2 regions of the Planococcus sp. APC 3900 genome follow, and region 2 is predicted to be linked to the other one. Evidence: predicted binding sites of a transcription regulator. Region 2 holds the regulator's gene; the other holds the start of a gene.
What was found. The regulator LexA, encoded in region 2, represses DNA repair genes until DNA is damaged. The targets are predictions, from matches to a motif close to CGAACATATGTTCG.
Positions count from the first base shown of each region.

Region 1: a site for LexA is predicted at 2,199-2,212, ahead of QMA04_RS00920 (YolD-like family protein). Genes of this name have one in related genera too.

Region 1 covers NZ_JASDCT010000001.1:191,737-197,252, reverse strand. Annotated here, with positions in the region: gene QMA04_RS00930 (murein hydrolase activator EnvC family protein) at 1-1,133, shown strand, start outside; gene QMA04_RS00925 (hypothetical protein) at 1,241-1,525, opposite strand; gene QMA04_RS00920 (YolD-like family protein) at 1,846-2,178, opposite strand; gene QMA04_RS00915 (YfjL-like protein) at 2,335-3,018, opposite strand; gene QMA04_RS00910 (zf-HC2 domain-containing protein) at 3,020-3,568, opposite strand; gene QMA04_RS00905 (RNA polymerase sigma factor) at 3,565-4,263, opposite strand; gene QMA04_RS00900 (DUF2178 domain-containing protein) at 4,296-4,643, opposite strand; gene QMA04_RS00895 (helix-turn-helix transcriptional regulator) at 4,636-4,872, opposite strand; gene panB (3-methyl-2-oxobutanoate hydroxymethyltransferase) at 5,051-5,516, opposite strand, start outside.
Region 2 covers NZ_JASDCT010000015.1:136-5,651, reverse strand. Annotated here, with positions in the region: gene QMA04_RS17845 (YneB family resolvase-like protein) at 1-286, opposite strand, end outside; gene yneA (cell division suppressor protein YneA) at 283-600, opposite strand; gene lexA (transcriptional repressor LexA) at 766-1,386, shown strand; gene QMA04_RS17830 (class I SAM-dependent DNA methyltransferase) at 1,451-2,185, opposite strand; gene QMA04_RS17825 (hypothetical protein) at 2,283-2,477, opposite strand; gene QMA04_RS17820 (hypothetical protein) at 2,539-2,970, opposite strand; gene QMA04_RS17815 (hypothetical protein) at 3,118-3,306, opposite strand; gene QMA04_RS17810 (hypothetical protein) at 3,468-3,926, opposite strand; gene QMA04_RS17805 (hypothetical protein) at 4,176-4,304, opposite strand; partial or broken gene QMA04_RS17800 (hypothetical protein) at 4,897-5,516, shown strand, end outside.

The sequences.
Region 1 (5,516 bases), on a different contig from region 2:
AAAAAATCATCGCAAAAATCCGCGAGTTAGATAACCAAATCATCGAAACACAAACCAAAATCGACGTTGCTCAAGCAGAAATCGACCAAACCAAAATCGAAATCGATGAATTGAGAAAGTCTATTGAAGAATTGGAAAGAAAAATTGCAGAACGTGAAGAGCTTTTGAAAGAACGCGCACGTGCTATTCAGTTGAGCGGAGGTTCAGTTGATTACATAGATGTACTTCTTGGAGCAAACAGTTTTGTAGATTTCATTGACCGTTTTTCAGCCGTCAACATCTTAATCGAAGCAGATCGCGAAATCATGCGTGAGCAAGCAGCCGACAAAAAACTTTTGGCTGAACAAAAAGCGGAAGTGGAAACAAAACTAGCGGAACAGGAAGCTAAAAAAGCCGAATTGGTCAACTTGAAAAATTCACTTGATGCACAGAAAAACGAACAGGCTCAGCTTGAGAAAGATTTGAAAGCAGAGCAGGCACGCTTAGCTAACGAAAAATCATCGCTGCAAGCAGAACATGCGAAAACGATGAACATCAATGCAGACCTCGAGAAGAAAATTGGCGCAGAACAAGCACGTCTTGCGGAAATTGCCAGAAAAGCAGAGCAGGAACGATTGGCTAAAGAAGCCGCTGCACGTAAAGCGGAAGCTCAACGCCAGGCAGCAGCTTCTGCATCAGCACCTGCTGCAACCGTTACACAAGCTTCTGTGTCTTCAAAAGCCGGAAGCTCAACGTTCATCCTTCCTTCAACAGGACGCTTCACTTCTGGATTCGGCGGCCGTGACATCGGAGCCGGAGCAGAATCACACCTTGGAATGGATATCGCGAACTCACCTGGAACACCAATTGTTGCCGCAGCGAGCGGTATGGTGTCCTACGCCGGCAATATGGGCGGATACGGGAATGTTGTCATCCTTACACATTCCATCAACGGCCAGACACACGCTACCGTTTATGGCCATATGAGCTCGATCAACGTATCTGTTGGACAATCAGTTGGACAAGGTCAGCAAGTAGGCGGCATGGGTAACACAGGCCGTTCTACAGGCACACATCTTCACTTTGAAATTCACGTAGGACCTTGGAATGGCGCACGTTCAAATGCGGTCAACCCTGCTCCTTACGTTCGATAACATGCTAAAAAACCGGCTTCTCTCAGGAGATGCCGGTTTTTTCTTTCAATTTTCTTTATCGGATAGCCTAAGCATTTTGGATGGATGTTTTAATCGAACAATTTTTCTTAATGATCGATTTGTATACTGCCGTTCTCCATAATTTGGATCGGTTGATAGCTATTTTTAAACTCAATTCCTATGTATCCAGTAGAATTCAATTCTGATATCCCTTTTATATAGGCCTCTTCGTCTGTAATTAACCGATAGAAGAAACACAATTCATCACTGGTATCCGAAGACTCTTCAAATACAAACTTCTCTCCATACTTTTCTTCAAAATAAGTTATCGCTTCTTCATGAGTAGTAAATAGCGGAAATTCGTTTTCTTCCTGTTTGCTGATTCTATGCATTTTTCTCCTCCTAAAATTCAAGGTTACTTTACTGTAAGTTTTACTTTAACTGCATCTTTTCATTACGCTAATAAGTTCTATATAAGTTGAACTAATGATTTGTAGGAGCCGATATTCCGTAAAACAGCTACGCTTTCCAGCGGGCTCGCGCCCAATCCTCCTCGTCCGCTGCGCTCCCTGCGGTGTATCGGTCGTCTCGCTAAGCCGCAGGAGTCTTCGCTGTTTTACTCCATATCTTTAGAGTTTTTTCTCAGAGTCGAAGTGGTATATAAAATGTTATTTCTTTAGTTCAACTTATATAGATTTAAAGAATTTATCATTCAATCAAGCATATGTATAGATATAATCATACCGATTGGCAGTCGCCACTCGCCGAACGCATCTTCATAGGTGATGGTCCACTGCTCTTGGTCCAGCTTTTGAATTATGCAACGGTGATAGTGGAAATGACGGTCCTGCCAGGATTGGATAAATACCGTGCACTGCCGTTCGCAGGCTACTATCAACATATCAATGATAGCCCCTTGTTCATCGGCGCTGAGCATCGGCTGCGGATCATTAATGGAATTCCATGCATGTTCCGATACGAAAAGGCCATCCCACCTTGTTTGTCTTCTTTCATTTGTTTTGCCGGTAATGCTTCTTTGCTCCATATCTTACACTCCCTTGAATAAGAACATTTGTTCTTATTATACCCATTTAAAAGAGGAATTGCTCTATTTTAGAGAAGTTTTTTTATTTTGAAGAAGAACTGCAAAAAAAGAGAAGAAGTTTTTCAACCTCCTCTTTTTCAATATGTTGGCAGCTTTTTACTTTACATCGTCTATCGTTAATTCCTGCTCTGGCGTAAAGCTGGTGTAGTCATAAATTTCTTCGCCCTCAACAACGCGGTGATATCCTACTTCAGCTAGATAATAATCGATGGATTCACTGTTCAATTGCTTTTGTATTTCCCGACTCTGTTGCAGCATTTGCTCTTTAGACAAATTCCTTTTTTCAATTTCCAGCATAATCAAAATTGGTTTGGGTGTTTTCGTTTGGGGTGTCCATTCTTCTGCTTGTTTGTCGTAAACCTCTACGTCTGTGGCCACATCGCCGACTTCTGGAACTTTTTTCTGAAGAAGCGCCAGAATGTATTGCTCTGCCTCGGTATTTAATTTTTTCGAAGCTTCTTTGTCGATCTTTGAGAAGTGAATGGTATCACCCAGAATTTCATACGGTTCGATAGCAGAGACATCGTATTCATAAGCCGTTTCCACTCCTATCGCTTCCGTTTCCATTACGGTAAAACGAAAAGTGGCATCGGTCCATCCATAATCTGCCGACCGCTTGATCTTGTAGTCCATGTCCGGATACGTTTGGTCTAAAAACGTTTCCAAGCTCTCTTGCGCTCTGTTTTTTTCGAATGGATTCCCGCTCATTTGTATATAAGCAAACACGACCCCAGCAATCAATAAAATCGCGATCACACCGTATATTATTTTCTTTTTCATATTAGTTTTCCTCCATTATTTTAAGAATACAGAAACCGATGACGATGCCGATCATCGTAAACACTAGATGGATGGTTAGTGAAAACAGCGCTAATTGAAGTGCTTCCCAAAAACTTTCCGCATAGAACTCACCGAGCAGATCCGTCATGTACAACAGGCAATTCCAGATGAAGTTCGGCACGCCTGCAAGGAGAACAGCAATAAGGACCGACCGGTAAAAGAGATACGTGACCAGCCCCAAGATAGTGTAGGTCAGAATAAAACCCGCATTGTCATTCATAATGGTTGTACCCATCGCGAACATAAAGGCAATCGCCACAAAGAAAATCTGAATTGTGGTCAGCCGTAAGGTTATTTTACGGATCATCTTTTTCGAAGGCTCTCCCGGTTCTACTTTGGCGGGCAACGGAATTTGTGATTGTTCCGCAAGAAGACGGCACTCTTTGCAGCTTTTCAAATGTTCTTCGATAAATTGTTTGGTCTCTACCTGCAATAACTCTTCTTCGTATAAAGGCAGAAGATCTTGCACAATTGCACATTCATTCTTCATAACGTCACCTCCAGCAGTTTTTGAATTTTTAATTTCAAACGGTGAAATGTTACACGCGCATAATTTTCTGATTTGCCGATTAAGACACCGATATCTGCAAAACTCAGCTCTCCATATATCCGAAGCAACACGATTTCTCTTGAAGCATCATCCAGTTTTGAAATGTGATGCAACAGTAGTTTTGTGTCTTCATTGATTTCTACCAACTCTTCTAGCGAATGAATTTCAGCCTCTGGAATCTCTGCGAATTTTTGCATTAAGCTTTGCTGATACTTGTTTTTTCGATAATATTTTTTCAGTAAGTTATTCGCAATCGAGAAGATCCACGTGGACAGTGTAGAATGGTTATTAAAAGACGCAATACTTTTACACGCTTCATAAAAGGTATCGTGGCAAAGGTCTTGAGCCGTCGCCTGATTGCCGGTCTTCGCATAGAAAAACGCATAGATTTTTGGGTGAAGTTTTTCGTATTCTTCATTAAGCTTATTCATCACTGCCCTCGCTTTCTTGCTGTTCTTAGTATTAATACCGCCACCATCTATTTCGTTACAAAATCCTTTAATAAATTTTCTTTCCCTTATCATTCCATAGATTTTTCCCATCTTTAGTTCTATGAATATTTTTTTAATTAAAATCAAAACTAGTAAAGGATGGCCTTTAAGAAACAAAAAAAAGAGAGAATGTAGTCGATCCACATCTTCTCCCCTCTATCCATGTCTAATAGTTTTTATGCAAAATCCCTTTTATACTGGACAGTCAGACAGATACCGCCAGCTAAAAATGCCAACGAATATTTAAACAGGAAAAAGATTGTCCACATATACTCTTTCGGAAAGATGATGTCACATAAAATGATGGCCAACAGCATCCAGTAGCAGCTCTTTAAAGACAATTGATTTGTCCGTTCATCGCTTTCCCCCATCTTCTTATAAGACACATAAAGAAGAATCAGACTGCCCATGAGCAGTAAAAACCCAATCCCGATGAGAATATTCCAATTCCCAGTAGATTGTTCAGCCCAAGCCCTAAAAGGATCGAAAATAGCGTGATGGATATTCGCGAAAAAATCATTCATTTTGACCATTTCCTTTTAAATAAGTAAAAACATCGTTTACATCAACCTTAAAAAAGTCGGCAATTCGGAAAGCTAACAGCAAGGTTGGAACATAATTCCCTTTTTCCATAACAAAGATGGTTTGTTTGGAAACTCCCACTTTTTCCGCTAATTCTTGCTGGGACATTCTGGCGAGCACCCGATATTCATAAACCTTATTGGATATCGAGTCCCCAAAATCTTTCTTCATGATCATCACCTCTTAGAAAATATAATAAATCAATTCTTTATAAAAGTAAAGTAAACTTATACTTAATAAAATAATATTTTTATTTCTTGCTATTATTACATAAGAATCCGTATATGGTTCTTCAATAAAAACACATGAAAACCCGGCATCTTTTTCAAGATGCCGGGTATTCTTCTTTCTATTCTTTTCCTCCGTACAATTGTTGAAGTTCTTCTTCTTTCATTGTAAAGCGGTGTTCTTCTGCAGGAAAAGCGCCGGTTTTTACTTCGTCGACGTACTGGGTCAGGCCGTCTTTCATCAAGTCCCCGGTTTCCGCGTAAGAATGCACGAATTTCGGCAAATGATGGGTTCCGTACTTCAGGACGTCGTGATAAACCAAGACTTGTCCGTCTGTTTCACTGCCGGCTCCAATGCCGATTACCGGTATCGTCAATGCTGCGGTGACTTTTTGCGCCAATTGGTAAGGAATGCATTCGAGAACGAGCATGCAGGCTCCTGCCGCTTCACATGCCCGTGCATCATCGATCAGCTTTTGCGCGGCGTCTGCTGTTTTCCCCTGTACTTTATAGCCGCCCAGCACACCCGCTGTCTGTGGAAGCAGACCAAGGTGCGCGACAACCGGAATGCCGGTGCGTGTCAGTAAT
Region 2 (5,516 bases):
TCTTCATGACATGCAAAAGAGCAATACGTGCGTGCCCTCTGCCCAAACGCGTTTCATCCTGAATAAAAACGGCATCGATTTTGTCTCCCTTAATGCAATTAAGCATTTCAAGCAGACCGTCACGATCCATCTCGTATCCACTGTGCTGATCGGTGTATACACCATCCACTTTATAAGATTGTTCAAACGCGAATTTCATCAGTTCTTCTTCCTGTCTCTCAAGGGAGGATTCCTGCGTATCTTTGGTCGTGCTGACACGGCAATAAATTAATGCATTTTTCTTCATTCAGTATCACCTGCAAATTTAATGGTCTCATCAGGAGCAAATTTCAATTGGTCGCTTGGAATCTTAAGGGATTGTCCTGCAATGATTTTTGGAGTAGAAAGGTTGTTTTCTTTCATAATCTCCTCTATCCATTCATGATGGGGAGTCGCGCCACTGAAAGATTCAGCTAAAGTCCAAAGCGTATCGCCTTCTTCTATTTCAACTTGGCTCATTGATGTACTGTTTGTATTATGGGACAGTATGGCGTAAAAAGTAAATACCACAATTAATGAGAAAAATGCGATAAGATAAGTATTTTGTCGAATGAATGTCATTTGAACCGCCTCCTAAGAATTTGTGTTCGGAATGTATGTTCTCATATTAATGCGAACAGGTGTTTTTGTCAAGAATAAAATTCGAACCTATGTTTGCATTTCAATGCCCGAGTTGGTATACTATTGGTAGAAATCAAGTAGAATTACTCAAATGAGGTGAAACTGTTGAAAAAAGTATCCAAACGCCAGGAAGACATTCTGTCATTTATAAAAGAGGAAGTTCGGCTGAAAGGCTATCCGCCATCCGTACGCGAAATCGGTGAGGCAGTCGGTCTTGCATCCAGTTCGACTGTACATGGACATTTAGCACGTCTTGAAAGCAAAGGCTTGATCAGACGGGATCCCACCAAGCCGAGAGCCATTGAAGTAATAAGCACTGATGAAGCGTTAATCGATAAAAGTCCGGTATTGCATGTTCCTTTGATCGGTAAAGTAACTGCCGGTGTTCCTATTACAGCAATTGAGAACGTGGAAGAGTATTTCCCGCTTCCGCAAAGTTATGGCACTGAAGATGATCACATCTTCATGCTGGAGATCATGGGTGAAAGTATGATCGAAGCCGGAATTTTGAACGGAGATTATGTAGTGGTTAAGCAGCAGCAGACCGCGGATAATGGGGACATTGTTGTCGCAATGACGACTGAGGATGAAGCAACAGTCAAACGCTTCTTCCGAGAAGAAAATTATTTCCGTCTTCAGCCTGAAAATTCATCAATGGATCCGATCATTGTAGACCAAGTATCGATTCTTGGTAAAGTTGTAGGCGTTTACCGCCAAATCCATTAAAAAAAAACCGGGGAAATCCCTGGTTTTTTTTAATGGATATTTTTATTATGTAAACAATTTCGATTTAGCGTTTATGACAGCTGAAAGCTAAAATTACAGGAATTCTCATTCTCCTACTATACTCTTCATCAGAACTGAAATATTGACGTTCGGGCTTCCCTTCCCGAACATTCGTTACGCTAAATCCCGCCTTTGTCAAAGAAGTAAAATAGCTTTCAATGGTCCGGTGATGCTTGACGACAATTTTATCGATCCACGGTTCGTGCCGTTCCCCTTCTTTAAAGTAATCGTCCACCAGCCAATTGCTTCTTTTTTCTCCTGACATTTTACTTGAAAAAGATGAGGTCGTCAGTGGATGCTGCACACTAAATACAAATTTCCCCTCAGCTTTTAAGGATTCATATACATTTCGGAATAGTTCGTCCACTTCCGGTAAATAATGGATGGCTAATCGAGAGGAGACGATGTCATAGGTATTTTCAGGAAAGACAAATGACTCCATAATTGCCAATGTCAGATCGGCATTGACACCCTCCAAATTTGCAGCCGCTAAGCCGATCATTTCTTCAGACCCTTCTACACCATGATAATAATGCGCTCCTGCTTCCAACAGTTCTTTTCCGAATAAGGCATCTCCACATCCTAAATCGAGTATATCCTGGTTTTGAAAGTTGCCAAGCAACCCATAGATTATTGGTTTTTCAATGCTGTTATTAGGGCTCTCCGCCCGATTTCTTCTTTGCAGAAAGTTCTTCAAAAAATCTTTTTCCTCGTAAGCACTCGATCCTCTGAATTCCATTCATTTGCCTCCCAATCGAATTGTCATGCAAAAAATCTTTTAAAAAAAGGAGTTGCGCAAGCAACACCTTAAGTGCAGCTTGCCGAGAAAAAATCTTCTACAGTTCGCTGACGATAATATATTTAACTAAATTGATAGTAATGCGATAAATATTGCCTGTTTGTTCATCTGAAATTTCATAAGTGCCATTGGAAGGAATCTTGCTTAATGCCGATTCTTTATCTACAGCCTGGACATTGTGTACGATGGTATTGCCTTGATCAAAATAAAACTCTACGCGAAACGGTTTCATGCAATAGCCTCCTTTAAACTTTTACTTTATCTTCGTGACTCAGTTTAGCATATATCCTTTATTATTGCTGTTTGTATAATTCCTTGTATACGATCACTTTCAGGGCAAGCAGCTCTTCTTCATTCAAATCCTCTTCAAGCTTCTGAATCACTTCGTCTGCTGACATCGTGCCATCTTCAATTCCCGATTTCATTTTAGCCAGATCCGCAATGCCGACCTTTTTGATGACTGTACCCGCCGCATCTCCAGTTGTTTCAAATGGCAAAGGCATACTCTCTTCCTCTGCAATTTTGGCTTCTTCTACATATTCAAGCATTTGTGGATCACTTTCAACATATTCCACCACTTTTTCCATTTGCCCGTTGTTCCGAAGCTCTTCTGTCGCCTCGGCAACCAGCCGGTCGGTCGACAAATCGGGTCCGATAACATATGTGCCAATGCCTGCAAACGAAAAGAAGATTAAAAAAACAATGATAGACATTAAAAAGCGCATAGCCGATTCCCCCTCCGTTTTTAGACTATTATAACAGTAGACGCAAAAAAGTGTATAAAGTTACCAAAAAAGAATAACCTCGCAGTTCGTTCTTTGCAGAACGGACGACAAGGTTATTTCTTTTACTCAAGCATGTTCATCAATTAATCATCGTTTCTGCTGCTCAGCAATCCACCAGTCAATGTGTTCTAAATTAAAGATCACAGTGTCTTGGAATGCTTTGCGGTGCGGAATCTTTCTTTTCGACATTAAATCTGTAATCTGCTCTGCAGCCAATGGATAATTCACTGATTCCAAATATTCTACAAGATTCGAAAGTCCTTGGATTTTCCTCAAATTAATCGCCTCCCACAAAATCCTTCTTCTTTCAAGAGAAAGAAAAATTCAGTATGAGTTATTAACTTTTCAGGCTGCAACTAATTATAACCTTAATTCGCCGGCTGTAAACTATAAAAAAAGGTATTCTTCGCATACTCTGCATATTTTCATCATAAATTTCACAAAGCCTGTTTAGTTAGAATCAGGATATTTTCAAGCAACAGCAAGACAAGGAGATATCCGCTTGCCTCTGGAATCTTTCTTTGCCAGCACATAAAAAACAGCATCTCCGAGGAGAAACTGTTTTCATGTTTACTTTTCTGCAGAGTCAGAACAGCATAACCTTTATCGGCTTTGAGGCTCCAATCGACAAAAATTTCATTTATCGGTCTCTTCAGTATCTTTTCCAATGTTGATTGTTTAAATAATTTATATTCTAATGGCCGTTTAGCCAGTTTCAAGGTGTCTTCAATGCCCATGCCTATCCATTCATTTTCGAGCAGAGTAAAGATGTCTGTACGACGAATCAGCAGGGTTCTTTCAATATCTCCGAAACGGTTCAGTAAATCCGAGGTTCTTTGCTCCAGTTCACTTATTTTAATGATTCCATCGAAGAGAGCCTGCTCGTTAACTTCCATCAGCCTAGGCTCTATTTCTATCACGCTTTCTTCCAAGACAGTAAGAATCACACCCGACCAGTTCACTAAATTCCAAACGGCATACTGTTCTTTAATCTCGTGGCCTGCTTCTGTTAAAAACTCCGTTGAAATGCTTCGCCAATTATTTGAGGAGCAATTGAAGCCGGAATCCCTTTAACAGGAAACACACACAGATATTCCACCATCAACGAGAATCACTCAATTCTCAACCGTGAAGCATTCTGCTGATCAAGAATCGACGCGGTGGCTTTCTTCATAAGCACGCTCATCTTTGTGGTAACGGATGTATGATTTTCCGAAAGCGACTAAAGACGTGATCCAGAGAGAAATTAGAATTGCGTATAAGATCATGAACATAATGATTCCTCCTCTTTTACTAATCAGCAACATAGTCAAATATTAACTTTTTTTTTAAAAAAACTTTTTAATATCTCAGTCTGCCAGGTCATTGCCAATTAGTCGCTTTAGCACACGAATAAGTTTCTATTAGTTTTCAATTTCCATTATTTTTTTTCATTTTCTCTTTCTGGACTCGACGGAAAACAGAAAAAAGCCGTTGGCGCTTTGCAGCACCAACGGCTTAAGGTAATTTTTAGTACATCTTCAAGTATTGCTCGCGTTCCCACGGGTGGACGCTTGTGCGGATTATATACCTGGTGTTTTTATCCGATTTCACTGATTCTAAACCACTGATAGAATAGCGTTCTTGTAAATCTGTTTTGTTTATTTGTGTATATTTGGAGTTGGATAATTGGGCAAAAGTTGGGCAATTTTTAAAACTCCAGTTGGGCAATATATACTTCTCGACATATAAGTTCTTTCTATATAATAGTAAACAATTTCTATCACTCTGAAATATTTATTTCTTTTGAATCTGCAAGTAACAGAAAATATTGTTAGAATAATATGGATACTAATAATATCAATTCACTAATATTAGGAGGTTACTATGGTTAAAGAAGCTTATAGTATTGAATTGAAAAGAATCATCACTGCTGAAAAAGCAAGGATTATGGGGCGCCGTGGTGAATTGAAAGACTACAGAAACTTTATTTGCGCTGATAAAAGTTGCCAAATTAAGTTGTCCGCAACTACTTGGGAAAATGATAACCCGAAGAGGATTTACTTCCAAATAGGAAAAAAGGATCACTTACATGTAGCTGGATGCAAGCAATCAGGTAGAGATGAAGAAAATCAAAGAACAATACTCGAGAAAAAAGCTGCCAAAGATACTGTAGAGAAGAATGGATTGGTAATCCTCAGAAAAATATCTACGCAGACAAAAACTTCTCAAGACCCCGATTATAATAAAGAGAACAACAACTTAGTTGGATATCAATCAAAATCATTATCCTCTTCAATTACCAATAACAAACTAATTGAAGGCAGTTATTTAACTTCTATTTTAAGTGCAATTGAGCTTTTTAAAGACCCTTTATTCGATAATGATAAAAAGATTTTAAAAGTTGACTCTAATGAAACACTTTCTTTGAACCAATTTTTTAGGGATGTCGGGAACAACAAAAACATCCCTATTAATCGACTTGGAATTTATTACGGTAAAGTTAA